Regions from separate parts of the Pseudomonas sp. Marseille-Q5115 genome, predicted to be linked through region 1. Evidence: riboswitches for the same ligand, from Rfam matches in the RefSeq annotation. Region 1 holds a riboswitch; each other region holds the start of a gene.
The links. A riboswitch is a leader RNA that binds a small molecule or an ion and turns the genes downstream of it on or off. The one in region 1 is predicted to bind cobalamin.

Region 1 (9,476 bases):
CGCGCCTGGCGCGCTGTATTCGTGGCAGTCGCCCTGGTGGTGGGTAGCGAGGCCTTCAGCCGGTTGGGGTGGTCCGGGCGCTTCTATGCCAACAACATCGTGTACGAGTTCTTGCTGGGTATCGTCCTGGGCATCGCCTGGCGCCGGGGTTGGATTGGCAAGGGCTTATGGCTGCCGCTCGGGATCATCGCGGCGAGCTGTACGATGATCTATCAGCTCGAGCCTACCAACCGGCTGCTGAACTGGGGCTTGCCGAGCGCAGGTATCGTGGCGGCGTGCCTGGCGCTGGAACCGCGGTTCTCTCATAGCAAGGTGCTCAAATCTCTCGGCGACTGCTCGTACTCGGTTTACCTGGTGCACCTGCTGGTGCTGTACGCAGGCTGGTTCATCTATGAACGCCTGGGTGTGAACCCCTATCTGGTGTTTGGCGCGTTCTGTGTCCCGATGATTCTTGCTATCTCATGGCTGAGTTACCAGTGGCTTGAAAAGCGCTTGTACCACCGCATGAAAGCCTGGATTGCCGGGCCACGCGCCACGTCGGCCCCGACGCTTTCCCGACAAAATTACTAGGACTTTCTCCACGGCCCGCTTTGCCGTAAACTGCGCGCAAGTCTGTGAGGAACCTACATGAGCGCCATAACCATTACCGACGCCGCCCAGGATTACCTGGGCGACCTGCTGAACAAGCAGAACACACCGGGCATCGGCATCCGTGTCTTCATCACCCAGCCCGGCACCCAGTATGCGGAAACCTGCATCGCCTACTGCAAGCCTGGTGAGGAAAAGCCCGACGATACCCCGCTGGGCCTGAAAAGCTTCACGGCCTGGATCGACGCCGTGAGCGAGCCCTTCCTCGATGCCGCCGTGGTGGACTACGCCACCGACCGCATGGGCGGCCAGCTGACCATCAAGGCCCCCAACGCCAAGGTGCCGATGGTCAATGAGGACAGCCCGATCAACGAGCGCATCAACTACTACCTGCAAACCGAGATCAACCCTGGGCTTGCCAGCCACGGCGGCCAGGTCACGCTGATCGAAGTGGTGGAAGACGGCGTGGCAGTGCTTCAGTTCGGTGGTGGTTGCCAGGGCTGTGGCCAGGCGGACGTTACCCTGAAGGAAGGCATCGAGCGCACACTGCTCGAGCGCATCCCGCAGCTCAAGGGCGTACGGGACGTGACCGACCATACCAACCGCGAGAACGCTTACTACTGAGTAAGTTTGTGGGCAGGGCGAGACGTGCTTCGCGGGCTGGCGCCAGCGCCTGCGGCGGGCAGGGCGCCAGAGGTCATTCCGCCCTGTACAGGTGCGCCCGCCCGGCGCGGTAGAGGGCGGAATCTTCGAATACTTCATTGCCCAGCACCTGGCCGACCAGAATTAGCGCCGTGCGCTTGAACGCCTTGGCTTGTGCCTTGGCGACGATATCGCCCAGCGTGCCCGTCACGTAATCCTCATCCGGCCAGCTGGCTTTGTGGATGACAGCGATAGGGCAGTCCCCTCCATAGTGGGGCACCAACTCCTCCACAATAGCCGAAAGATGGCTTACCCCGAGATGGATGGCCATGGTCGCGCCATGCCGGGCCAGGTCCTGCAGCGCTTCGCCGGCGGGCATTGGCGAGCGGGTGCCGTAGCGGGTAAGGACCACAGTCTGGGAAATACCGGGCAGGGTAAGCTCAGCGCCCAGCAGGGCAGCACAGGCCGCCACGGCCGTTACGCCGGGCACGATCTCGTAGGGAATGCCCTGCGCTCGCAGGCAACGGATCTGCTCGCCGATCGCGCCATACAGGCTTGGGTCACCGGAATGCACCCTTGCCACATCCTGGCCCTTGGCGTGGGCGGCCCATATCTCTTCGATGATGGCCTCCAGGTGCAGCTCCGCACTGTTCACCACCCGTTCCGCGGTGTGTTGGGCGAGCAGTGCTTCGGGTACCAGCGAGCCGGCATAGATGATCACCGGGCAGCTGCGGATCAGCCGCTGGCCCTTGACCGTGATCAGGTCCGGGTCGCCGGGGCCGGCGCCAATAAAATAGACGGTCATTGCAAAAGCCTTTGTCCCGGGAACGGTTGAACAGTTTTCATGTTGAAGCCAGCGCCACGGTGGCCTGGTGCGAACACTGGCGGGTGACCAGCAGGCGAGGCGGCAGCGTACTCAGCGTTTGGCAGTGGGCGAGCGCGGCGCTTTCCGCTACGCCATGGCAACCAGTATGGCGCCAGCTCACCTCCGAGCGTTGGCTCAAGAACGGTTCGAATGGCGCGAGGGCGGCGGCAGAGTAACCGCCGAGGGGCAGCATCAAGCGCTCGGCCAAGGCCAGCAGCCCGGGTTCATCCAAGCGGCGCTCGAACGTCGCGATGCCACACAGCTCAGTTGCGAGTGCACCGGCTAGCGCCAATGCCTGATCGAGCAGCCCTTGCAGTTCCGACTCAGTGCAGCCCTGACGGCAGCCGAAACCAGCCACCAGCCAGGCGCGCGTACTCACCGGAGTCAGGCCTGCGGGGCGCGACGGAACAGCCAGGCACTGGCCAGGCCAAGCGCCAGCCAGAACACCACGTTGATGGCCTGTGCGGCCCAGCGGAACTGATGTTCGAGTGCTTCAGGCGCCAGGCTTTCATGGGATGGTGGTTGAGGGGCGCCGATGATGTGGGGGATTACCAGCAATGCCGCACCCGTGATTTTCAGCAGCCAGTTCGGGGAAAACACCATCAACGCCAACGCGACGGCAGTCGACGCCGCCGTACCGATCCACCACAGCTGACGCGAAGTCAGGTCTGCCGCCGCGGTGCCTGGTAACTCGGGCGGCAGCCCCAGGGTGGGTGCAAGCGTGAACACGGCATAACCGGCCAAGCCCCACAGCAGCCCTTCTGCCGTGCGCCCGGGTGCACGCAGGGTGTACAGGCCGGCCAGCATCAGGGCAAAGCCCACCGCGACCACCAAATTGCCGCCCGTGGTGGACAACAGGCGCTGCCAACCGTCCTCGGGTTCCCAGGCCGCGGCTTCGTGCCCATGCTCATGAGCGCCGGCACTGGGCCCCCCGTGGTCATGGGTAGCCGGTGCCGCGGTCTCGTAGGTTTCAGCCTGAAGAATCAACGGGCTGAGCCACAGGCTTTGCATGAAGGTGAGCAACAGGGCCGCGAACAGGCCGGCGAAGCCAGCGGTGCGCAGAATACGCGTCATCATGAACACGCCCTCAGTGGCAAGGGAAAGCCGCGCTGTGGCGGGTGTCATGGGCGGCATTGTGCACGGCGGCGATGTGTGAGAAACCGGCGAAATACACCAGCCCGGCGCCGAGCAGGGTAGCCAGGCACGCCGCCGTTACGCGTTGCGCAAGGGTGGAGGCAGGACGGGTGATAACGTGGCTGGCAGTATGGGCGGACATGGCGCTTCCCTCGGGTGAGTGACGGACAGGCGCCGAGCCTCCGCATTGCGGAGATCGGACAGCCCGCCCACCGCAGGTGTCAATGATATCGATCGGGCCGGTCTCCGGGCTTGCGAGGGGCGGGCAGAGGCCGACCGGTTCGTTCCCCCTTCCCATGCCTGCGCACAGTGGATTGGAAACGCACTCGCTTACCGTTGCGGGGGCAGCACCGGACTGGCCTTGCGGCGCACCGGTTTCCCGTTTCACCCTGCGAAGGGCACCCGAACGAAAGGCTTAAGGAAAGCATGCCAGGGTAGGAACGTCAAATCGAAGGTGCTTGGGTCGGCACCTGCGCGCAAAAGCAAAAGCCCCGGGAAGGCCGGGGCTTTGGGTGCAACGCGGTGATCAACCGTTGGCGCGGTCGTCGTAGCCGCCTTGTTGCAGGTATTGCACCTTGTGCAGCTCACCTTTGCTGTCCTGGTAAACCATGGTCACCGGTACCACGCCGCTTTTGTTGCTGACGTCGGTCTTAGAGATAACTTTCTGGACATCCAACTGCATGCCGTAGTGGTAGGTTTCAACCGGCAAGTTAGCGGTAACGGCGCGGTCGGCACCATCCTGTGCAAAGGCGCCAGTGGCGAATACAGCGGTCAGGGCGGCGATTGCGAATGCGGTTTTCATGTTCGTGTCCTCGGTAGGTGATGAAGTGGCTTTTCGTTGGGGTTAGTAAACCGCTTCACGCGTCGTTCGAGAAATTGAACACTGTGCTGGCAACAATCACCGTTTTTGATAATGGCGCCAGCCGCTCTACGCAGCGGGTTCTGGCGCCTGACGGCCCATTTCAAATATGCAATGCATGCCCCAGCGCCCGCATTGCGGCTTCCTGCACCGCTTCGCCCAGGGTGGGGTGGGCATGAATGGTACCGGCGATGTCTTCAAGCGTGGCGCCCAGCTCCAGCGACTGGCTGAAGGCAGCCGCAAGCTCGGAAACACCCGGGCCCACGGCCTGCCAGCCGAGGATCAGGTGGTCATCCTCGCGCGCTACCACCCGCACGAAGCCGGTGGTAGCGCCCAGGGTCATGGCACGCCCATTGGCGGCGAAGGGGAAGCTGGCAACCAGCGCCTGCCCGCCGGCCTGCTCTGGCGTAAGCCCCGCGACCACGATTTCCGGGTCGGTGTAGCACACCGCCGGGATCGCCCGGGGCGTGAACGCTCGGCGGTGCCCCGCAATGAGCTCGGCCACCATCTCACCTTGCGCCATCGCCCGGTGAGCCAACATGGGCTCACCCGTTACATCGCCGATGGCCCACACATCGGTCATGCTGGTACGGCAACAGGCATCTACCTTGATAGCCCGCCCAGCCATGGCCAGATCAAGCGCTTCCAGCCCGTAGCCTTCGGTGCGAGGTGCGCGCCCCACCGCCACCAGCACCCGGTCAGCCTCCAGTGTTAGTGGCTCGCCGCCAGGCCCGCGCACGCTCAAACATTGTGCTCCGGCATCGTAAGCCTCTACCGCATGGCCTTCGAGAGTCGCGATGCCCAGTTGCTTCATCCGCTGGGCAACCGGTTGGCTCAGTTCGGCGTCGTAGGCAGGCAACAGCCTGGGCTGCGCTTCGATCACCGTGACCTGCGCGCCCAGCTTGCGGTAAGCGATGCCCAGTTCCAGGCCGATATAGCCGCCGCCAATCACCGCCAGATGGCGGGGCAGGCTGGAAGGGGACAGCGCAGCAGTGGAGTCGAGGACCGCCCCGCCCAGCGGCAGGCTCGCAAGCGTAACGCTGCGCGAGCCGGTGGCCAGCACCAAGTGCTTGCAGTGGATACGGGTGTCGCCTACCTGCACCGTTTTGCCGTCCACCAACGTGCCACGGCCGTGGACCACCGTAACGTTGTGCTTTTTCAGCAAGGCGGCTACGCCGCTGGTTAGCCGGTCGACCATGGTGTTTTTCCAGCCGACGGCGCTGGCAAGGTCCAGCTGCGGGTTTGAAGCGCTGACGCCGAACGGCGTGGGCTCGCTCACCTGATGAAAATGCTCGGCGACATGGATCAACGCCTTGGAAGGGATGCACCCTACGTTCAAGCAAGTGCCGCCCAATGCTTCAGCCTCCACCAATACGGTGGGTATGCCCAACTGCCCGGCGCGAATGGCCGTGACGTAACCACCCGGGCCGCCGCCCAGGACCAAAAGTTTTGTTTCCAGCGTGTGCATGGTCGGGCCTTATTCGATGAAGAGGGTGGCAGGCTGTTCGAGGAGCTGGCGTACCGCCTGGATGAACCGGGCAGCGTCCATGCCATCCACCACCCGGTGGTCGAACGAACTTGAGAGGTTCATCATCTTGCGGATCACGATCTGGCCATCCACTACCATTGGCCGCTCGACCATCCGGTTCACCCCCACGATGGCCACTTCCGGCAGGTTCAGCACTGGCGTGGAAACAATGCCCCCCAATGCGCCGAGGCTGGTGAGGGTGATGGTCGACCCCGAGAGGATTTCCCGCTCTGCCTTGCCGTGGCGGGCCGCTGCTGCGATGCGGGTGATTTCATTGGCATTGCCCCACAGGTCCCGCTGTTGGGCATCGCGTAGCACGGGTACCAGCAAGCCGTGGTCGCCCTGGGTGGCGATCCCTACATGCACCGCGCTGTGGCGGTCCACCACCTGTTCTTCGTCGTTGTACCGAGCGTTGAGCTGGGGGAAATCGCGCAACGCCACCACCAATGCGCGTACCAGCAGCGGCAGCAGCGTGAGCTTGCCTCGCACCTCGCCCCATTTACCGTTAAGTTGCTGGCGCAGGGCCTCCAACGCGGTAACGTCTATCTCCTCCACATAGCTGAAATGCGCGGCGCGCCGAGTGGCCTCCTGCATACGCTCGGCGATCTTTCGGCGCAGGCCGATCACCGGTACCGCCTGTACCTGGTCCTCGGCGGCGCAAACGGGCCCCTTACCCAGCGGCTGCTGTGCGGCGTCCAGGTCTGCGTGAACGATCCGCCCCGCCGGGCCGCTACCTTTGACGGCAGCCAGGTCGATCCCGGCCTCCCAGGCGCGCTTGCGCACGGCCGGGGAGGCCAGCGGGCGCTCGGTGGTTACCTCGGGTTCAGGTGCTTTGGCCACTACCTCTGGCGTAACGCGTGGCTGAGGCGGCGCAGAAACTGCCGGAGCGGGCTGAGGCGCCGCAGGCGCAGTCGCCGTGGCGAGCTTGAGATTGCCGGCACCTTCAACTTCCAGGCGGATCAGCTCACTGCCAACAGCCATGGTCTGCCCCGGCGTAGCGCCCAGGGCGACAACCTGGCCAGAAACCGGGCTAGGGATTTCCACAGTGGCCTTGTCGGTCATCACATCGGCCAGCACCTGGTCTTCAGTGACCGTATCGCCAACCTTCACGTACCACTCCACCAGTTCCACCTGGGCGATGCCTTCGCCAATGTCGGGCATCTTGATCACATGCTGGCCCATCAACGCACCTCCATCGCGCGCTTGAGCGCCGCGCCCACTCGGGTGGGGCCGGGGAAGTAAGCCCATTCCTGAGCGTGAGGGTAGGGGGTATCCCACCCCGCCACCCGTTCGATAGGCGCCTCCAGCCAGTAGAAGCAGTGCTCTTGCACCAGGGCCAACAGCTCGGCGCCCAGCCCGCAGGTTTGCGTAGCCTCATGCACGATCACGCAGCGGCGGGGTTTTTTCACGGACTCCACCAGCGTGTCCAGGTCCAGTGGCCAGAGGCTGCGCAGGTCGATCACCTCTGCGTCCACACCCGTCTCGCTGGCCGCGGCAAGGGCCACATGCACGGTGGTGCCGTAGGTGATCACAGTCACCTCGCTGCCGGCGCGCACCACAGCGGCGCTGTCCAGCGGTACCCGGTAGTAACCTTCGGGCACGGCGCTGGCCGCATGGGCGGACCAGGCCGTTACCGGGCGATCGTGGTGGCCGTCAAACGGGCCGTTGTACAAGCGCTTGGGCTCCAGGAAGATCACCGGGTCATCGCATTCGATGGCGGCGATCAGCAAGCCTTTGGCGTCATAGGGATTGGAGGGCATCACTGTGCGCAACCCGCACACCTGGGTAAAGATGGCTTCAGGGCTTTGGCTGTGGGTTTGCCCGCCGTAGATGCCGCCACCGCACGGCATTCGCACGGTGATCGGCGCAGTGAAGTCGCCCGCCGACCGGAAGCGCAGGCGCGCGGCCTCTGAGGTTAGCTGGTCGTAGGCCGGGTACACGTAGTCGGCGAACTGGATTTCGGCAACCGGGCGCAGGCCGTAGGCGCCCATGCCAACTGCTACCCCTACAATGCCGCTTTCGGAGATGGGCGTGTCGAACACGCGGCTTTTGCCGTATTTGGCCTGCAAGCCCTCGGTGCAGCGAAATACCCCGCCGAAATATCCGACGTCTTCGCCAAAGGTGATTACGGTAGGGTCGCGTTCGAGCATCACGTCCAGGGCAGAGCGGATAGCCTGCACCATGGTCATCGCCCGGGTGTCCTGCGAAACGCTTGGATGGTCGATCTGTTGTGGGCTGTTCATGTGCTCAAATCCCCATCTGCTGGCGCTGGCGGCGCAGGTGCGCAGGCATGTCGTGGTACACATCCTCGAAGATGGTCGCGGCGCTGGCGTAAGCGTCGCCGCCGAGGGTGCCGTGGCGCTCCGCTTCGCGGGTTGCGCTGATCACCTCCTGTTCGAGCTCGGCTACCAGGGCCTCGTGCTGGGCTTCGGACCATTCACCCAAGGCAATCAGGTGGCGCTTGAGGCGCAGGATCGGGTCCCCCAACGGGAAGTGGGCCCAGTCATCGGCGGGCCGATATTTAGACGGGTCATCCGAGGTTGAGTGCGGGCCGGCGCGGTAGGTCACCCACTCGATCAAGGTTGGGCCCAGATTGCTGCGAGCGCGCTCCGCGGCCCAGCGGGAAACGGCATGCACCGCGAGGAAGTCGTTGCCATCCACCCGCAGCGAGGCGATGCCGCTGCCCACGCCGCGGCCGGCGAATGTCGTTGCCTCACCGCCGGCAATGTGCTGGAAGCTGGAGATCGCCCACTGGTTATTCACCACGTTGAGGATCACCGGCGCGCGGTACACGTGTGCGAAGGTAAGGGCGGTGTGGAAGTCCGATTCGGCGGTAGAGCCATCGCCGATCCAGGCGGACGCGATGCGGGTATCCCCACGGATCGCCGACGCCATGGCCCAGCCCACGCCTTGCACGAACTGGGTGGCCAGGTTGCCGGAAATACTGAAAAAACCCGCGGCCTTGTTGGAGTACATCACCGGCAGCTGGCGGCCCTTGAGCGGGTCGCATTCGTTGGAAAAAAGCTGGCAGATCATTTCGAACAGCGGTACCTGCCGAGCCAACAGGATGCTTTGCTGCCGGTAAGTGGGAAAGCACATGTCATCGTTTCGCAGCGCAAGGGCATGGGCGGTGCCGATGGCTTCCTCTCCCAGGCTTTGCACGTAGAAGGACATTTTCTTCTGCCGCTGGGCGGTCACCATCCGCGTATCGAATACCCGTGTCTTGACCATGGTCCGCAAGCCGGCATGGAGGGTTTGCATAGCGATCGGCTCGGCCCAGGGGCCTACGCCCTGATCGTTCTCGTCGAGTACGCGCACCAGGCCCACCGCAAGGTCGGCGGTATCGCGTGCGTCAATATCGATGGGGGGCTTGCGGGCGCTGCCGGCGGGGCGCAGCTGAAGGTAACTGAAGTCGGTCTGGCAACCTGGCCGGCCTGATGGCTCAGGCACGTGCAGGCGTAGCGGTTCATCGGCGTCCACGTTCTACAACCCTCGATCTTGTGTTTATTGGGGAGTTGCTGAAGCTGCATGGGATTAATTCTAGGCCCCCAAAGGTAGAGTTTTTTTCTCTTTTGAAGCGAAGGCTTGCCGTGGGGCAGGGCAAACGTTCTGCCCACGGCCTGCGGGAAGGAATAAATGCCCTGAAAGAAGACCCCTCTTGCCAGGGATGAGTGAAGTCATCAGGGCCGAAACTTTTTGTTCCGTGCCGCTACTAAGCCACAGTCAACTTCAGGTAAGGGTATGGATCGGTACGCACCCCGTGAATGGGAGCCCCACGAGCGGCCATCAATGCCAGGCTCGCCGTCGACGCCCTTGCATCCCACCCCTCGCCGGATCGCTTATGCCTTGGTGGGATTGCT
Region 2 (9,476 bases), 1.1 Mb from region 1:
AATGATCTCGGCTTTCTCTACCACGCCTACGCAGAAGCCGGCGAGGTCGTAGTCTTCGCCTTCGTACATGCCTGGCATTTCAGCGGTTTCGCCGCCGACCAACGAGCAGCCGGCCTGTTCGCAGCCTTCGCCGATACCGGTAACCACCGTGGCAGCCACATCGACGTTGAGCTTGCCGGTAGCGTAGTAATCAAGGAAGAACAGCGGCTCGGCGCCGCACACCACCAGGTCGTTCACGCACATGGCCACCAGGTCGATGCCGATGCTGTCGTGCTTGTTCAGGTTCAAGGCCAGGCGCAGCTTGGTGCCCACGCCGTCGGTACCTGACACCAGCACAGGCTGCTTGTAGCCGGCCGGGATCTCGCACAGCGCGCCGAAGCCCCCCAGGCCGCCCATCACTTCCGGCCGCGCGGTGCGTTTGGCCACGCCCTTGATGCGTTCGACCAGCGCTTCACCGGCGTCGATGTCTACACCGGCGTCCTTGTAGCTCAGGGAGGGTTGCTTGCTCATGATCCAGGCCTTTGAAGAGGGGCGATACAGGAAACGACCACAAGGGTCTGCGAAGGCGCGCGATTTTATCAGGGTTGGTCACTTCAGGCCAGAACGGGGGCTGGCAGACATGGGTACACGGGTTGGGTGGCCATGCCTGGCGGATTTGACGGCGCCGGCAGTTGGCAGGGCGAATGTTTTACGGGAAAGTGTGTCCCATTCACTTCAGTACCCCTGCCTTTTGGAAACCTGCACATGCGCCTGCGCCCCCTTTTGCTCGCTTCACTGCTCAGCCTCGCCCAGCCGGCGGCCTGGGGCGAAACCGTGACCAACCTTTATCAGGTGAGCGAGCCGGTCAGCAGCCAGGCGCCTGAAGAGCGCGACCAGGCGACCCAGCGCGCGCTGGAAACCCTGGTGCTGCGGCTTACGGGGGATCCCAAGGCGTTCGCGGGAGCAGGCCTGGCGTCAGTTCGCAAAGACCCGCAACAAATCATCAGCCAGTTCGGCTACCAGGCCGGCCCGCCCCAGGCCTTGCAAGTGGACTTCGACCCGGTGAGCACCGACAAGGCGCTGCGCCAGGCAGGGTTGGCCACCTGGGGCGCGAACCGGCCATCCATTCTGGCCTGGTGGCTGAACGAAACCGCGGCCGGTGCGACGCTGGCCGGCGACGCCCAGCCCAGCGCAGCGCCGTTGCGCCAGGCCGCGAAACACCGCGGGCTGCCGATCAAGCTGCCGCTGGCAGACCTGGAAAAACAGCTGGCCGCCACGGCGAAAAACCTCGAAGGCACCGATCCGGCCCCGTTGCAGGGTGTATCCCAACGCTACGGCGCCGATGCCCTGCTCGCGGTTCACGCCAGCGCCGACGGTGATAAATGGCAAGCCAAATGGCGCTTGTGGCTTGGCAGCCAGAAGGAGCAAGGCACCGTGCAGGCCAATGACCAGGCCAGCCTGGCCGATGCGGTGATGCTGGCGGTCGCCCAGAAGTTGGCGCCGCGCTACATCGTGAAGCCCGGTGCCAGTGGTGAACTGGCAGTAGAAATCGAAGGCATGACCCTGGAGCACTATGCCGAACTCGGCCGCGTGCTGGATGCGCTGGGTGGCCGCTTGCAGTCGGTCAGCGGCAACAAGGCGTTGTACCGGGTTACCGCCAGCGCCGAGCAGCTGCGTGCCCAGTTGGCGCTGGCGCATTTGCAGGAGGTTGATCCCGCCTCGGTGCCTGCGCCGGTTGCCGCGCCCGCGCCCGTTTCGGCAAGTGGAGCTGTAACGCCGCCTGCCGCGGCGCCTGCGGCTGAGCCTGCCCCGTTGAGGTTCCATTGGTGAGCCAGGGTATGACCGATAAAAAGCACTGGTTCTGGTTGGGGGCAGCCCTGGTCCTGTGTGCGCTCATCTTTGAACTGCACCCCATCTTGTCGCCATTTCTGGTCGGCATGCTCATCGCCTACCTGGGCGATCCGCTGGTGGATCGGCTGGAAAGGCTGAAGCTGTCGCGCACCTTGTCGGTCGTGGTGGTGTTCGTGCTCTTCACGCTTATCGTGATGATCGCCCTGGTGGTGGTCATCCCGATGCTGGCCAGGCAACTGGTACGGTTGTATGAGCTTACGCCGCAATTCCTCGACTGGTTGCAGCAATCCGCCTTGCCCTGGATACAGGCACGATTGGGGCTGGCTGAAGGCTTCTGGAAGTTCGACAAGATCAAGGAAGCGATTTCAGCCCACATGGGCCAGACCACAGACATCGTTGGGCTGATACTGGCGCGCGCCACGGCGTCGGGCCTGGCACTGATCGGCTGGCTGGCCAATCTGGTGCTGATCCCGGTGGTCGGGTTCTACCTGCTGCGCGACTGGGACCTGATGATGGCCAAAATCCGCGGCTTGCTGCCGCGTCAGCGCGAAGAGCAGATCGTGACCCTGGCCCGAGAGTGCCACGAAGTGCTGGGTGCCTTCGTGCGGGGCCAACTGATGGTAATGCTCGCGCTTGGGGCCATTTATTCGGTGGGGCTGATGCTCACCGGCCTGGAACTGGGCCTGTTGGTCGGCGTGCTGGCGGGCCTGGCTTCCATCGTGCCTTATATGGGGTTCATCACCGGTATCACAGCTGCCCTGGCGGCCGGCCTGTTCCAGTTCGGGCTCGATCCCTGGCACCTGGCGGCCATCGGTGCTGTGTTCGCTATCGGCCAGGCGTTGGAAGGTACGGTGCTCACGCCATTGTTGGTGGGCGACCGTATCGGGTTACACCCGGTGGCGGTGATTTTCGCGATTCTGGCCGGGGGCGAGTTGTTCGGCTTCACCGGTGTATTGCTGGCCCTGCCGGTAGCGGCGGTGATCATGGTCCTCATCCGCCACATGCACACGTTGTACAAACAATCGGACCTTTACGGCGGCGGTGAAGACCCGGAGCTTTGAACATGCTCAGAGTGCTTGCCTGGCGGCCCTTTACGCGTCAGGCTTGCAGCTTCCAGCCAAGCCGCTAGAATTTGCCCCCTTTGAGCTGAGGCCGTATCCCCGGGACGCATGAAAGAGCCGATCCAACTCCCGCTGGGTGTGCGCCTGCGCGATGACGCCACCTTCGTCAACTACTATCCCGGAGCCAACGCTGCGGCGCTCGGCTACGTCGAGCGGTTGTGCGATGCGGATGCCGGGTGGACCGAAAGCCTCATTTACCTTTGGGGCAAGCAGGGCGTGGGGCGCACGCACCTGATGCAGGCGGCGTGCCTTCGCATGGAGCAGCAGGGGCAGCCTGCGGTGTACCTGCCGCTGGCGCAGCTGCTCGATCGCGGGGTCGGTATCCTGGACTACCTGGCGCAGTACGAGCTGGTTTGCCTGGATGACCTTCAGGTAATCGCCGGCAAGGCGGAATGGGAAGAGGCGCTGTTTCACCTGTTCAACCGCCTGCGCGACAGCGGCCGCCGTTTGTTGATCGCCGCTTCGCATTCTCCGCGTGAGTTGCCGGTCAAGCTGGCCGACCTCAAGTCCCGGCTCACCTTGGCGCTGGTATTCCAGATGCGCCCGCTTTCGGATGAAGACAAGCTTCGTGCGCTGCAATTGAGGGCATCGCGCCGTGGCCTGCACCTTACTGATGAGGTAGGGCACTTCATTCTTACCCGTGGTAGCCGCAGCATGAGCGCGCTGTTCGAATTGCTCGAGCGCCTGGATCAGGCCTCGTTGCAGGCGCAGCGCAAGCTCACCATCCCTTTCCTCAAGGAAACGCTCGGCTGGTAGCCGCCTGTCCCACTTCTACCAAATAACCCTCGGCCTGGCAGGGCTTTTGCTATATTCTCCGTCATCTTTGTGCCGCCAAAGGGCTGGCGCAGGGATCGCTACGCTTGCTTGATAGTTTTAAGCTATCTCCAAGCGGGGCGGATTAGCCGAGCGGCAATCCTGGCTCGGCGCACAGTTCGCATCGATTTGCGGTCAGCTTGGAATTTATGGCTGTAGTTCAAAGAGTTACAGCCCTCCAGCGGTTCGCGCCCAGTGCTCTGGTCCGGCAATTTCGCGTTAGATGTGACCGTTGGCACCATAAGTCACAAAATGTTCTATAAAATTTGCAAATGGTGCCGATAGAAGGCATATTCGCCCCTTCATCCACTTACTGACACGGTCGTGCCCATGCTGAATCGCTTCGCACCCCTCGTGCCTCTTGCACTTGTTACCCTGCTGTTCGGCTGCGCAGCCCAGTCACCGGTTTCGCAACAGCAGGTGTCCACCCCCGTTACCGCCGAGCGCGCTCCTGTAGCGCAGCCTCATAGTCTTACCCCGGCAACAGCTTCCTTGTTCGACGAAGACGATGTCGCCGACAAGGATGACCTCGCCGCTTTCTCCCGCAACGGACCGTACCGCTTGCCCCTGCTGGCTGACAGCATTCTGGAGCGTGGCAAATCGTTGATCGGTACCCGTTATCGCTTCGGTGGTACCACTGAGAACGGCTTCGACTGCACTGGCTTCATCAATTTCCTGTTCCGCGAAGAAGCAGGCATGACCCTGCCACGCTCCAGTCGCGAAATGATCAACGTAAAAGCGCCGCTGGTAGCTCGCAACAATCTGAAGCCGGGTGATGTGCTGTTCTTCGGCACCACCGGCCGCCGCGGCCGCGTGAGCCACGCCGGCATCTACCTGGGCGACGACCAGTTCATCCATTCCAGCAGCCGCCGCAGTGGTGGAGTGCGGGTGGACAACCTGGGCGATAGTTACTGGAGCAAAACTTACATCGAGGCCAAGCGTATGCTGGCCATGGCGCCCGTTTCCGAGGTCGCCCGCAAGTAAGCCAGTCGGTCCATAAAGGGCAGCGACGAGCGGTCACGCTTTCGCTGCCCTTTTTTATGGAATACAGCGGGTTAAGCGCTATTCTTCATCGGCAGTCGAACTCGGAACCCCGCCCATGGCTTTCTCCCGTTTGCGCACTCTGGCGCTTGCGCCGCTTATCCTGCTTGCCGCCTGCGCAAGCCCTCCACCGCCCAAGCCCGCGCCGGTGGCGGTAGTGCCTCGCCCGGTTATTCTCGACCCCACCGACTATTCTTCGGTAAAGGCCGACGACGTGCTGTTCCGGGCCATTGGTTTGGTGGGCACGCCTTATCGCTGGGGTGGCAACACGCCTGATTCGGGCTTCGACTGTAGCGGCCTGATCGGCTTCGTCTACCGGGACGCTGCCAATATCGCCCTGCCGCGCTCCACCCGGGATCTGATTGCCATGCATGCGCCCAGCGTTGATCGCAACGCGCTGCGTTCAGGGGACCTGGTGTTTTTCTCTACCCAAGGCAATGGCCAGGTAAGCCATGCGGGGATCTATGTAGGGGAGGGGCGTTTCGTGCATGCGCCGCGTACCGGCGGCACGGTGCGGCTGGATTACCTCGACAAGCCCTATTGGCAGAAGGCCTACCTGGATGCCAAGCGGGTGATCCAGCCCGAGCGTTTGGCGCAAACCGCTACGCCATAACAGCCGGGGCGGCTGCTCACCGCCCCGCGAGTCCGCAATTACTGCCGCGTCACGCGCCAGATCTTGTTGCCCACATCGTCGGCCACCAGCAACCCACCCTTGTTATCGCCAATTACGCCCACCGGGCGGCCCATGGCTTCTTCCTTGTCATTCAAGAAACCGGTCAGCAGGTCCACCGGTTGGCCGGTAGGCATGCCGTTGGCGAACGGCACGAACAGTACCTTGTAGCCGCTGTGCGGCTTGCGGTTCCAGGAACCGTGCTGGCCAATGAAAGCGCCATGGTCGAAGGGCGCGGGCAGCTGGTTCGGTTGGGCAAAGGCCAGGCCCAGCGAGGCCGTATGCGGGCCCACCGCGTAATCCGGTGCGATTGCCTTTTGCACCATGGCCGCGTCGCCGGGCTCTACGCGCGCATCCACGTGTTGGCCGTAGTAACTGAACGGCCAGCCATAGAAGGCGCCGTCTTTTACTGAAGTAATGTAATCGGGCACCAGGTCGCTGCCGATCTCGTCGCGTTCGTTCACGGCGGTCCAGAGTTTACCGGTCTGGGGTTCCCAAGCCAGCCCATTCGGGTTGCGCAAACCGGTGGCGAACAGGCGCTTCTGCCCACTGGCTGCGTCTACTTCCCAGATCGCGGCGCGGCCTTGCTCCTGGTCCAGGCCGTTTTCCGCCACATTGCTGTTGGAGCCCACGGTCACATACAGCTTTTTGCCGTCCTGGCTGGCGATGATGTTCTTGGTCCAGTGATGGTTGAGCGTGCCGGCCGGAAGGTCTGTAACGGTTTCGCCGTTCCCCTCCAGGTGGGTAGCGCCGGGCTGATACTTGAAACGAAGGACTTTGTCGGTATCGGCAACGTAGAAGTCCTGCCCAACCAGGGTCATGCCGAACGGGGAATTCAGGTTCTGCAGGAACACCTCGCGTGTTTCGGCGATGCCGTCGCCGTCCTTGTCACGCAGCAAGGTAATCCGGTTCGGGCTGGGCACGCCCGCGCCGGCCCGGCCCATCACTTTATTCATCACCCAGCCGCGAATGCCTTTGCTGTCGTCGGGCTTGGGTGGCGAGTTGGTTTCAGCCACCAGTACGTCGCCGTTGGGCAGTACGTACAGCCAGCGCGGGTGGTCCAGGCCTTCGGCAAACGCGCTCACTTGCGTGCCGGGCGCTGCCTTGGGCTTCACCCCTTCCGGCCAGCCCACCGCTGGAGCAATGTTCACCGTGGGCATCAGGGTTTTGTTGGGCTCTGGCAGCTTGGGCGCCGGGCCAGTGCCATCGGACACCTGTAGCTTCGAGCTTTCGCCGCAGCCTGCAACGCTGGCGGCGATCAAGACGGTAAGGGCGAGGCGGGAGAAGGGCATGATCAGCTTCCTGGCAACCAAGGTATGTACCGTAGAGGCAGCGAGGCGGCGGAGGTTCAACATGTTTGATTGACGCTACCGGGCCAACCCCTTACCCTTCGCCGATTGTTTCAGGTGCCCGGGCGGCGTTCGCTTGCCAGGGTGAAACAGGGAAGCCGGTCAGCATCGGGCGGTTCGCCACGAGCAATGCCGGCGCTGCCCCCGCAACGGTAGATGAGTCAACGCTCGCGCATGGGCCACTGGGCAACCGGGAAGGCGCGCGAGTGGGGCAGCGCCCGCTCATGAGCCCGGAGACCGGCCTGAAACCCCTGATACGGTGCGAGCCCCGCCCGTTGATTAACAGATCGCCGCGCGGGTGAGAGCGGCACTGACGTCATGCTGCCCGCCCTTTGTGGCGTTGGCGCAGCGTTGGTGCGCACCCGCGAGCGAGCGGAGAGCAGCAATGAACGAATCCCCCGAGCGCGACGAGCGCCACCAGGCCCGCATGGCGCGGAAAAAAGCCGTAGTCGATGCCCGCATCGCCGCGTCCGCGGACGAGCGTGGTGTGCTGCTGGTATTGACCGGTAATGGCAAAGGCAAAAGCAGCTCGGGCTTCGGCATGCTGGCGCGTGCCTTGGGCCATGGTATGCGCTGTGGCGTGGTGCAGTTCATCAAGGGCCGCCAGACCACCGGCGAAGAGGCGTTCTTCCGCCGCTTTCCCGATGAAGTGAGTTTCCATGTGATGGGCGAAGGCTTCACCTGGGAAACCCAGGACCGCCAGCGTGACATCGCTGCCGCCGAAGCGGCCTGGCAGGTAGCCCAAGAGCTGCTGGGCGACCCCGCCGTGGATTTCGTGCTGCTCGACGAACTGAATATCGCGCTCAAGCACGGCTACCTGGACGTCGAGAGGGTGGTAGCGGACCTGAAGGCCCGTCCGCCGCTGCAGCATGCCATTGTCACCGGGCGCGCGGCGAAACCGGAAATGCTCGAAGCCGCCGACACCGTGAGTGAACTCGGGCTGATCAAACATGCCTTCCAGGCCGGCATCCGTGCGCAAAAGGGCATCGAGTGGTGAGTACGCCGCGCCACTGCCCAGCGGTACTGATTGCCGCTCCGGCCTCGGGCCAGGGGAAGACCACCGTGACCGCCGCGCTGGCCCGCCTGCATCGCAATCGCGGGCTGCGGGTGCGCGTGTTCAAGTGTGGCCCGGATTTTCTCGACCCCATGATTCTCGAACGCGCCAGCGGTGCCCCGGTGTATCAGCTGGATCTGTGGATGGTAGGGGCCGCGCAAAGCCGCCGACTGCTTTGGGAAGCCGCCGAAACCGCCGACCTCATTCTGGTGGAAGGGGTGATGGGGCTGTTCGATGGCACCCCGTCGAGCGCAGACCTGGCCATCGAGTTGGGTGTGCCGGTGCTCGGCGTGATCGACGGCACCGCCATGGCACAAACCTTCGGCGCGTTGGCGCTGGGGCTGGCGCGGTACCGCCCGGAGCTGCCGTTCGCGGGCGTGCTTGCCAACCGGGTGGGCAGTGAGCGCCATGGCCAGCTGCTGCGCGATAGCCTCACAGAAGGCCTGCGCTGGTTTGGTGGCCTGCCACGTGAACAAGCCATCGGCTTGCCTAGCCGCCACCTCGGGTTGGTACAAGCCAGCGAGCTCGAAGACCTGGACCGTCGGCTGGATGCGGCGGCACAAGCCTTGGCGGCCACCTGCGATGACGCCTTGCCGGCACCGGTCTGCTTCTACCCGCCGGAAAATGAAGTAGTGGCGCCGCTGCTTGCAGGCGTGCGCGTGGCGGTGGCACGAGACCAGGCGTTTGCGTTCCTTTATAACGGCAACCTCGACGCCCTGCGTGCGATGGGAGCAGAACTGCGGTTTTTCTCGCCCATCAGCGATACCGCGCTGCCCCCCTGTGACAGCCTGTATTTACCTGGCGGCTACCCGGAGCTGCACCACCAGCGCCTGGCTGCCAATACCGGCATGCTGGAAAGCATTCGTGCCCATCATAAAGCGGGCAAGCCGTTGCTGGCTGAATGCGGTGGCATGCTCTACCTGCTCGAAGGCCTTACGGATGTAGATGGCGAGCGGGCGGCGCTGCTTGGCCTGATGCCAGGCGAGGCCACGCTGCAAAAGCGCCTTGCCGCGCTGGCCCTGCAGGAAGTGCAGCTGGACGAAGGGATCCTGCGTGGCCATACCTACCATCATTCATTGACTACCACGCCATGGGAAGCGATTGCCCGCGGGCGCAGCCCCAACGGCGGGCGGGGTGCCGAGGCGGTGTACCGTTGCGGCAGGCTCACGGCCTCCTACGTACATTTTTATTTCCCTTCGAACCTGGCAGCGGCCGCGGCACTGTTACAGCCCGGAGGCCCGGCCCATGACTGAGCACGCCTTCAGCGAGGCGGAGCGGGCGGCGGTGTACCGCGCCATCTCGGAACGCCGGGACATGCGCCATTTCACCGGTGGTGAAGTAGCCCCCGAGGTACTCCACCGCTTGCTTGCCGCCGCCCACCAGGCGCCGAGCGTGGGCCTGATGCAGCCGTGGCGGTTCATTCGCATTCGCCGCCCTGAATTGCGCGAAGCCATCCATCAGCTGGTAGAAACCGAGCGGCTGAACACGGCCCAGGCCTTGGGTGAGCGCTCGGACGACTTCATGAAACTCAAGGTGGAAGGCGTGCGTGATTGCGCCGAACTGCTGATAGTCGCCTTGGGCGATGGGCGCGAGCAGCA
Region 3 (9,476 bases), 370 kb from region 1:
TCGCCGGCAACGCTTTCGAACCCTTCCACTGTGTCGCCTGGACACAGCAAGACGGTGATGGCGCCCTCAGCCTTACCGTGATCGATGATCACACCAGTCACAACCTGTGCCGCGCTCAGCTGTCGGCCAGTGCCTACTCCGACCCGCAGCAACTCGCCAGCGCGCTTGAAGAAGTGCGTGCCGGCCTGTCTCGTCATGGCTATAGCCTGCAACCCTGGAGCATGCCGGCTTTTGCCCACTGATTACCGTGACCGGCCGTAATCGCCGAAACGGCGCGTAATGTCTATCGACTGGCAGCGGGTGCTGCTGGACAAGCAATCACTGGCCTTTCTGTGGGAAGTGGCCGGGCGCACGCTGCTGGCCTATGCGGTGGTCTTCATCTTCCTGAAGATTGCCGGCCGGCGGGGCGTGCGCCAGTTATCTCTGTTCGAGCTGGTGGTCATCCTCACGCTGGGCTCCGCGGCCGGCGACGTTACGTTTTACGACGATGTACCCATACTGCCGGTACTCACAGTGTTTCTGGTAATGACGCTGCTGTACCGCTTCACCACCTTTGTGATCGAGCGCAGCAGCCGCTTTGGCGAATGGCTGGAAGGCCGCGCTATCCTCATCATTCGCGACGGCGTATTCGAGCTTGAAACCCTGGACAAGGGTAACGTTACCCACGACGAGTTCCTCATGGAGCTGCGCCTGCATGGGGCGGAACATCTGGGCCAGATTCGCCTGGCGCTGCTCGAGGTGAACGGCGACGTGAGCGTGTACTTCTACGAACGGGACGAAGTGCAGCCAGGGCTGTCGATCCTGCCGCGGGAGTTCCGCTCACCTTCCGAAGCGCCCGAGGCGAGCGGGCTGTATGCCTGTGAGCACTGCGGCGGCGTGCAGCGGCTGGCAGGCCACCAAACGCTGGATTGCCCCCGCTGCCAGCGCAAGGTCTGGAGCCAGGCCATCACCCGGCCAAGGGCTGGATAGCCGTCAGACCGCGTTGGCTACCGTAGGAGAATGTTCGCAGGCTTTCGCCTACTCCCACAGAGCCCAATGTTTTTTCAACCCGATGGCAAAGCGTCAAGATGCACGTATTCCGCCTCAAGAAGCCGGGCCAGCTCACGGCCTTTGCCCAGCCGTACCCCGCCCAGCTCCATGTCCACCAGCAAGGTGTCACACCCCACACTTTGTATACCCTGCACTGTCTTCAAACGCCCGTCGGTGATCACCACGCAGCGGTATACACGCCCGGCCTGGACGGATTGCTGCCGGGCCAGCCAGGTTTTTGCTTCGCTCAGCGCTTCAGGTAGCGGCGTGCCGCCGCCGGCACCGAGCTGATCCAGCCAGGGCCCCAGCGCGCGGGAGGCTTTAAGGCCATGGCGCTGCCATTGAGCGCCTGCGCCACTGGCGGTGATCAAGGCCAGCCGCGCCCGTTGGCGGTAAGCCTGATCGAACAAAGCCTGTAAAAACCCCTTGGCGCGAGACAGTGCGCCGTGACGGCGGGTAGATGCCGAAGTGTCCACCACGATCAGCCACAGCGGCGGCGCATTGGCCGGGCCGGCTTGCCACTGCACATCCGCTCGGCTTGCGGGGCGGCCTTTCGCTAGCGTGGGCACCCAAGCGATGCGCCCACCATGGCCCAGGCGCCCGCTCCGCTGACTAGCTTTGGCCACAACGCTTGTGCGCTTCGCCCCCGCCTGGGCCAAGCGGGGGCTCAATGCTTTTTTGGCCACCCCGGCAAGCCGGTGCGTGGCCCTGTGGCAACCGTTTGCGCGGGCATCTGTCCCCAGTCACCACTCGCCCCTTGCTGGGGCTGTTGCGGTTGCTGAGGTTGCGGGGCGCTTGAACTCGCCGGGGGTGTCAGCGGAGCGGGGCTCTGCCGACGGTGACGAAGAGCAAATTCCGCCACTGCCTCAATGTCCACGCCCTCGATATGCGCGCCACCGCGCCAGGCCGCGTGGGCACGGGCGGCGCGCAGCCACACCAGATCGGCGCGCAGGCCGTCCACCCCCGAGGCATGGCAGGCCTCGCTGATGCTGGCTAATGCAGCGTCGTCCAGCGGTATGTCATTCAACCGCGCCCGTGCTTCGCGGCAGCGTTGACCAAGGTTGGCCTGCTCACTCGCCCATTGTTCACAAAAGCCGGCCGGGTCGCTGTCGAACGCCAGGCGCCGGCGGATGATGGCCTGACGCTCGGCGGGCTCGGGCCGCTGTTCCAACGCGACGTTCAAGCCAAAGCGGTCCAGCAGTTGCGGCCTGAGCTCACCCTCTTCCGGGTTCATGGTCCCGATCAACACGAAACGCGACGGATGCTGGTGAGAAATGCCGTCGCGCTCCACGCGGTTCACTCCACTGGCGGCGACATCCAGCAATAGGTCTACCAGCGGGTCAGGCAACAGGTTCACTTCATCGACGTACAGCACACCGCCGTCGGCGGCCGCCAGTACACCGGGCGAAAAGCGGACCTGCCCCTGCCCCAGTGCAGCGTCCAGGTCCAATGTGCCGGCAACCCGGTCTTCACTGGCGCCCAGCGGCAAGGTTACAAACGGCGCCCCCTCCAGCAGGTCAGCCAGCCCGCGGGCCAGAGTGCTTTTGGCCATGCCACGCGGGCCTTCAATCAGCACGCCGCCGATCTTCGGATCAATCGCGGCCAGGCACAGCGCCAGCTTGAGCGGCTCGGCGCCAACGACCGCGCTCAGCGGATAGTGAAACGTCATCTCAGCCCTCTTCTTCGCTGTCCAGCAGCACATCTTCCAGTGCCTGGCGGTAGTCGCCGGGTTGTTGCCACAGGCCGCGCTGCTGAGCCTCCAGCAGGCGCTCGGCCATGTCCCGCAACGCATGAGGGTTATGCTCGCGAAGGAAGTCGCGGTTTTGCGCGTCCAGCACATACGCTTCGGCCACCAACGCATATTGGTGGTCTTCGATCAGGCCGGTAGCCGCATCGAAGCCGAACAGGTTGTCCAGGGTAGCGGCCATTTCAAAGGCGCCCTTGTAGCCGTGGCGGCGCATGCCGTCGATCCACTTGGGGTTCACCGCCCGCGCCCGTACTACCCGGTTAAGAGCTTCCTTGAGGGTACGAATGCGCGGTACGTCCGCCTGGCTGTGATCGCCATGGTAACTGGCGGCTTCGCGACCACTTTGTTGATGCACCGCCGCCAGCATGCCGCCCTGGAATTGGTAATAATCGTTGGAATCGAGCAGGTCGTGTTCGGTGTTGTCCTGGTTTTGCAGCACCGCCTCCACCTGGCCAAGGCGGCGGGCCAGTTCCGTGCGCGCGGGGGCGCCTTCATCGGCAGCGCCGTAGGCATAACCGGAGTGATTGAGGTATGCCTCGGCCAGATCGCCGCGGTCGGTCCATTGCCGGGACTCGATCACCCCTTGGACCCCGGCGCCGTAGGCCCCTGGCTTGGCACCGAATATTCGCCAGCCGGCCTGGCGCCGAGCCTCTTCGGCCTCGACACCATCGGCAAGCAGCTGCGCCTGCTCGCTGCGCACCCGCGCGGCGAGGGGGTTCATGTCTTCCGGCTCGTCCAGCGCCGCTACCGCCTGGACCGCAGCGTCGAACAATCGAATGAGGTTGCCGAAGGCGTCACGGAAGAACCCGGACACACGCAGGGTAACGTCCACCCTGGGACGATCCAGCAGGCTGAGCGGCAATATCTCGAAATCGTCCACCCGCTGGCTGCCGGTGGCCCAGACGGGGCGTACACCGAGCAGGGCCATGGCCTGGGCAATATCGTCGCCACCAGTGCGCATCGTCGCGGTGCCCCAAACGGAAAGCCCCAGTGCACGCAAGTGGTCGCCGTGGTCCTGCAAGTGGCGCTCAAGCACCAGGTTGGCCGAGGCGAAGCCCAGCCGCCAGGCCGTGGGGGTAGGCAGGTTGCGTACGTCCACGCTGTAGAAGTTACGGCCGGTGGGCAATACATCCAGGCGCCCCCGGCTGGGCGCGCCGCTAGGGCCGGGCTCGACGAACCGGCCTTCAAGCGCGGCCAGCAGGTTGCCTATTTCGGCAGGGCCGCAGGCGTCCAGCGCGGGCGCTACCTTGGCAAGCAGCCCCTCGACAATGGTCGCAACGCCCTCCCACGCTGCCCCTGCCGGGCACTCCCAGCGTTCATTCAAGGCGCTTTCCACAAGCTGAGCGCCAAGCAGTTCAAGGCGCTCGCGGGTATCGCCATGGGTGCGCCAGGGCCCGGCATCCACATCGGCCAAAAGGCGTGGGCGAGGGCCCTGCCAAGGGTCGCCGAATACGCAGTCGAGCGGATCGAACCCTAGGCCCAGGGCCGTGGCCAGCGCCCTTGGCAGGCTGGCCTCGGCGCCCTTGCCTGCCCCACGCGGTACACGTAGCAGCGCGCACAGGGTGTCGATGCGCAGGCGCCCCGCAGGGGACTCACCGAACACGTGCAAGCCGTCGCGGATCTGCGATTCCTTCAGGTCACACAAGTAGGTGTCGAGGCGCGGCAACCAGGTATCGGCATCGCTCAAGGCCGCATCGCTCAGGCTCAGTTCGCGGTCCAGCTGGGTGGCGCGCACCAGCGCCAGTATTTCCCCTTGCAGCTCCAGCGCGCGACGGCGGTCCAGCAACTGAGCGTCATAGTATTCGTCCGCCAGCCGCTCCAGGTCCCGTAGCGGCCCGTAGCTCTCAGCGCGGGTGAGCGGTGGCATCAGGTGGTCGATGATCACCGCCTGGGTGCGACGCTTGGCCTGGGCACCCTCGCCCGGGTCATTGACAATGAACGGGTAGATGTTCGGCAGCGGGCCGAGCAGTGCGTCCGGCCAGCAACTGGCGGACAGGCCTACGCCCTTGCCCGGCAGCCATTCAAGGTTGCCGTGCTTGCCCACGTGAATGACGGCATGGGCCCCATATGTCAGCCGCAGCCAGAAGTAGAAGGCAAGGTAGCCGTGCGGGGGCACCAGGTCCGGGTCGTGGTACACCGCGCTGGCATCAAGTTGGTAGCCCCTGGCTGGCTGAATGCCGACGAAGGTTTCGCCGAACCGCAGGCCGGCGATCATCAGCCGCCCGCTACGGAACATCGGGTCGGCGTCGGGTGCGCCCCAGCGATCGGTCACGGCCTGTTGGCAGGCTTCAGGCAGGCTCAGAAACGCCTTGGTGTACGCGCCCAGTTCAAGGCTTTGAGCGCAAGGGCGGGCGTCGAGGTGCTCCAAGTCATTGCTCACGCCGCCCAGCAGCGCCTGAATCAGCGCGGTGCCGCTTTCGGGCAGCTGGCTTACGGCATACCCCTGCCCCTGCATCGCGCGAAGGATATTCAAGGCGGCTGCGGGGGTATCGAGGCCTACGCCATTGCCGATGCGGCCGTCCCGCGTCGGGTAATTGGCCAGTATCAACGCCACGCGTTTGCCATGCGCAGGTGTGCGGCCCAAGGCAATCCAGCGAGCCGCCAGCTGCGCCACGAATGCCATACGCTCGGGGTGCGCGCGGTAGCACACCACGTCACTCTGGCTGCGCTCGCTGCGCCAGGCCAGGTCCTTGAAACTGATCGGCCGGCTGATGATGCGCCCGTCCAATTCGGGCAATGCCACATGCATGGCGAGGTCCCGCGGGCCCAGGCCCTGAGGGCTCGCTTCCCACATGGGCTGGTTATCCTGGGCACAAATGGCCTGGATCACCGGTATGTCGCGGCGCAACGGGCGTTGCCGAGGGGCATCGGGGCTGGCCAGCGCGAAGCCTGTGGTATTGATCACCAACGCTGCCTGGGCTTCATCCATCCAGGCTTCAAGCTGCGCGAGGCATTCGGCTTCCTTCAGGCTGGCCACCGCCACCGGCATCGGGTTCAACCCCGCCGTGACAAGCACGTCACAGAAGGCATCGATGAACGCCGTATTGGCGGCCTGCAGGTGCGAGCGGTAAAACACCACCGGCACCACGGCGCCGGGCTGCCAGCAGCTCTGCCACTGCTCGAGGTTTGTCGTGCCGGATACCGGGTGATACAGGCTCACTCGGGGCAGCGGCGCGGGCGGTTGCCATGGCAGGGGCTGCGCCAGTGCCTGAGGGAAAAATTGTGCTGCGAGGTAGGCATACAGCGAGCGGGCGTTACCCATGCCACCTTGGCGCAGGTACTGCCAGATGCTTTGGGCGACTTCGGCCGTTACGGAACTCAGCGCACCCAGCTCCGGGTCTGGCCGGTCGTCCCCGGGCACCGCGACTATCAGCACGCCCTGCCCCGCCAGCTGTGCCAGCTGCTCAACGCCGTAGCGCCAATAGCCCACGCCGCCATGCAGCGACAACACGATCACTTTTGCGTGCCGCAGCACCTGGTCCACATACAGGTCCACCGAGGCGTGGTTCTGAACCTGCATCGGGTTGGCCAGGCGCACGCTCGGGTAGTCACCCGGCAGGCCGTTTGCCGCTTCGGCCAGCAGGGCCAGATGGGAATCGCCGCTGCACAGGATCACCAGTTCGGCCGGGCTCTGGCCCAGGTCGGCAATGCTGTCGTCCGGAACGAAACCGCCGGGCTGGGTGCGTAGCAGGTGCATCGGTCAGCCCCGCAATGCTTGGGTCAGTTCATCGCGCAGCACGGCACCGTCCAGCGCCTGGCCGATCAATACCAACCGGCTCACCCGGGCCTCGTCCGCGGCCCATGGCCGGTCGAAATGCCGATCGAACCGGCTGCCCACGCCCTGCACCAGCAAACGCATGGGTTTGCCGGGGATGGCGGCAAAGCCTTTCACCCTGAGTACGTCGTGCTGCTGAACCACGCTGTCGAGCGCCGCCATCAACGCAGCTTCTGGCGCTTCCGGCAACTCGACCCAGATGGAATCGAAGGCGTCATGGTCGTGGTCCGCTTCTTCGCCATCATGGTGCTGATCATGGTGGGTAAGGCGGCCATTGATGTGCGCTTCGGATTCGGCGCCCAGGCCCAGCAATACTGCCAACGGCAGCTGCCCGGCACTGGCTTCGACCACTTTCACCGCGGCCGGCAGCTCTTCGCTCACTTCAGCGCGCACGCGCTCCAGGCCTTGCGAATCGATCAGGTCAACCTTGTTCAGGATCACCAGGTCGGCACTGGCCAGTTGGTCTTCGAACAGCTCGTGCAGGGGGGATTCGTGGTCCAGGTTCGGGTCCTGCCGGCGCTGCGCGTCCACGGCGTCAGGGAAAGCGGCGAAGGTACCGGCCGCCACCGCGGGTGCGTCCACTACCGTGATCACGGCGTCAACGGTGCACGCGTTGCGAATCTCTGGCCACTGGAAGGCCTGCACCAGCGGCTTGGGCAGCGCCAGGCCGCTGGTTTCGATCAGGATGTGGTCCAGGGTGCCGCGGCGCTGTACCAGTTCGCGCATCACCGGGAAGAACTCTTCTTGCACGGTGCAGCACAGGCAACCGTTGGCCAGCTCGAACACGCGCCCTACGGCCTCTTCTTCGGTGCAGCCGATGCTGCACTGCTTGAGCAGGTCGCCATCGATGCCCAGCTCGCCGAACTCGTTCACGATCACCGCAATGCGCCGGCCTTCGGCGTTATCGAGAATGTGACGAAGCAGCGTGGTTTTACCGGACCCAAGGAAGCCGGTAACGATGGTAACGGGGAGCTTGCTGAGCGTTTTCATGGGTGGCCCTGGCACTGTGGCGGGCAGGCGCGAAGGCACCGCAGGCGGCGCCTGGGCAGGTTCGCACCGGATCACCCCGCCCGGTTGAATAAAAGGATCGGCACGAGGCAGGTCTCCTGGCTTGCGGCGCCCCGGGCAATATGCCCAATGGCGGCCTGGCGCCTTCCCGCCCCGAAGGCAGTGGCATTGGCCAGGCTTTACCGCTCACAGTTGCGGGGGCAGCCGCGGCTTGTTACCGCGTTCCCATCTTAGCTTCAGCAGGCATTGCCCCTGGAAGCACCTCGAGGGGGCAAGCCTACGCAGTGCCGGCCCAGAGGTCAATCCGCGCTGGGGCAGGCGCCGGGGTTGAACGTTGTTTGCCGTGGCAGCCCGAAGGCCTTGTCGAACACCCATTGAAACCCGTAGGCATAAATGAAGAAGAAGGCGAACAGCCCTACATTAGTGAGGAAAGCGGTGACCAGGTCGACGCCTAGGCCGTAGGCCATTACCGGGGTGAGAATGCCCGTAAGGCCACCTTCGAAGCCCACCGCATGCAGCAGCCGCCTGAAGGGCGTACGTGCGTGCCAGCCCCTACGGCGCTCGAACCCCTCAAACAGATGGTTGAACAGCATGTTCCAGCCCAGCGCAACGGTGCTTATCACCACCGATAGCACGGTGGAGTGCCCCATCCCTTGGCCGAACAGCAGGGCCAGCGCCGGTGCCACGAATATCAGAGCGCCCGCTTCGTAGAGCACCGCCTGGACGATTTTGCGTTTCGCGCCTTGCATGGTCAAAACTCCCCTGAAAGTGCGCGCAGCTTCGATGGTTGAGCCCGGCGGTGCAAGCAAGTAGATTTGACCCACCCCTAATGAGGCTAAACCCGGTGTTTGCCCACCTTCCTCTCACCGCCCTGCGCGGTTTTGAATCCGCCGCCCGGCTCGGCAGCTTCGCCGCCGCCGGGGAAGAGCTGTCGGTCACCCCGGCGGCCATTTCCCATCAGGTCAAATCCCTGGAGCAGTGGTTGGGCACCTTACTGTTCGAGCGCACTGGCCAGGGGGTGCGGTTGAGCGATGCAGGCAAGCGGCTGCACGCGGGCCTTCATCAGGCGTTTGTGGGCCTCAACGGCGCCGTGCTACCGCTGCTGCCGGATGAAGCCACCAACACCTTGGTGATCACCACCACCCCAGCCTTTGCCAGCTTGTGGCTGATCCCACGCCTGGGCGACTTCTACGCACGCTGCCCACACTTGAACGTGCGCGTGGAAACGGCCGAGGCGCTGACCGACCTGGCCCGGGATGCTTCAGTGCACTTGGCTATTCGGGCGACCTTCAATCCCGAGCCGGACCTGTACCAGGTCACGCTGTTCGAAGAGCACTTCGCGGTGTATACCCCGCACGGTTGGTCGCCGTCGGTCGCCCAGGCCCCGGTACTGATCGACATGCCGTGGGCCAGCAGCGTGCCGGGTACGCCCGACTGGCCCCAATGGTGCGCCATGGCCCAGCACCAGCACTGGCTGTCACGGCCCGGGCGGCGCTCCTATGCCGATGAACAGCACGGGCTGCTGGCGGCCATCTCCGGCCACGGCCTAGTGCTGGCCAGCGACGTGCTGGTGGCTGACAGCGTGAGCAAGGGTTTGCTGCAGCCGTACCTGCCGCACCTGCGGCTGCCTGCCGCTACCTATCGGCTCAGCTGCTTGCCAGGGCGCGAGCGGTTGCCTGCCGTGCGGATGTTCATGGATTGGGCCTTGGAAACCGCTGGCGCGTAGGGGCGGTCAAGGCCGCTAACGGTTCCCCGGCGGCGCCGGGTCTACAAGGGTGTGGCTCAGAAATTTTTTGAATAACCTGAATCACTGGCAATGATAGTTACCTTCGAACCATTCGATTCGTCGATGGTCCCGCGTGTCGCCAGAATCCGTCCATCCTGATAAACATAATGGGCGGGCTTCTCATGGAACAG

Region 2: linked by a shared signal. The riboswitch ahead of cobO (cob(I)yrinic acid a,c-diamide adenosyltransferase) and the one ahead of LG385_RS10525 (CbtB domain-containing protein) in region 1 are both predicted to bind cobalamin.
Region 3: linked by a shared signal. The riboswitch ahead of cobW (cobalamin biosynthesis protein CobW) and the one ahead of LG385_RS10525 (CbtB domain-containing protein) in region 1 are both predicted to bind cobalamin.

What each region holds. Positions count from the first base shown of each region.
Region 1 is NZ_CAKAKI010000001.1:2,263,510-2,272,985, reverse strand. Features, by position in the region: gene LG385_RS10550 (acyltransferase family protein) at 1-570, shown strand, start outside; gene nfuA (Fe-S biogenesis protein NfuA) at 628-1,212, shown strand; gene cobM (precorrin-4 C(11)-methyltransferase) at 1,286-2,035, opposite strand; gene LG385_RS10535 (cobalamin biosynthesis protein) at 2,073-2,474, opposite strand; gene LG385_RS10530 (CbtA family protein) at 2,480-3,172, opposite strand; gene LG385_RS10525 (CbtB domain-containing protein) at 3,183-3,371, opposite strand; cobalamin riboswitch at 3,449-3,650, opposite strand; gene LG385_RS10520 (DUF2790 domain-containing protein) at 3,756-4,031, opposite strand; gene lpdA (dihydrolipoyl dehydrogenase) at 4,192-5,556, opposite strand; gene LG385_RS10510 (dihydrolipoamide acetyltransferase family protein) at 5,566-6,798, opposite strand; gene LG385_RS10505 (alpha-ketoacid dehydrogenase subunit beta) at 6,798-7,859, opposite strand; gene LG385_RS10500 (3-methyl-2-oxobutanoate dehydrogenase (2-methylpropanoyl-transferring) subunit alpha) at 7,864-9,096, opposite strand; gene LG385_RS10495 (MFS transporter) at 9,358-9,476, shown strand, end outside.
Region 2 is NZ_CAKAKI010000001.1:1,163,315-1,172,790, forward strand. Features, by position in the region: gene purM (phosphoribosylformylglycinamidine cyclo-ligase) at 1-510, opposite strand, end outside; gene LG385_RS05600 (DUF2066 domain-containing protein) at 745-1,809, shown strand; gene LG385_RS05605 (AI-2E family transporter) at 1,818-2,891, shown strand; gene hda (DnaA regulatory inactivator Hda) at 3,000-3,707, shown strand; gene LG385_RS05615 (C40 family peptidase) at 4,095-4,748, shown strand; gene LG385_RS05620 (C40 family peptidase) at 4,864-5,418, shown strand; gene LG385_RS05625 (PQQ-dependent sugar dehydrogenase) at 5,457-6,767, opposite strand; cobalamin riboswitch at 6,863-7,085, shown strand; gene cobO (cob(I)yrinic acid a,c-diamide adenosyltransferase) at 7,210-7,821, shown strand; gene LG385_RS05635 (cobyrinate a,c-diamide synthase) at 7,818-9,131, shown strand; gene bluB (5,6-dimethylbenzimidazole synthase) at 9,124-9,476, shown strand, end outside.
Region 3 is NZ_CAKAKI010000001.1:1,894,185-1,903,660, reverse strand. Features, by position in the region: gene LG385_RS08875 (hypothetical protein) at 1-242, shown strand, start outside; gene LG385_RS08870 (DUF421 domain-containing protein) at 280-969, shown strand; gene LG385_RS08865 (vWA domain-containing protein) at 1,044-1,607, opposite strand; gene LG385_RS08860 (ATP-binding protein) at 1,697-2,698, opposite strand; gene cobN (cobaltochelatase subunit CobN) at 2,700-6,473, opposite strand; gene cobW (cobalamin biosynthesis protein CobW) at 6,477-7,541, opposite strand; cobalamin riboswitch at 7,630-7,840, opposite strand; gene LG385_RS08845 (PACE efflux transporter) at 7,859-8,308, opposite strand; gene LG385_RS08840 (LysR substrate-binding domain-containing protein) at 8,404-9,285, shown strand; gene mexE (multidrug efflux RND transporter periplasmic adaptor subunit MexE) at 9,468-9,476, shown strand, end outside.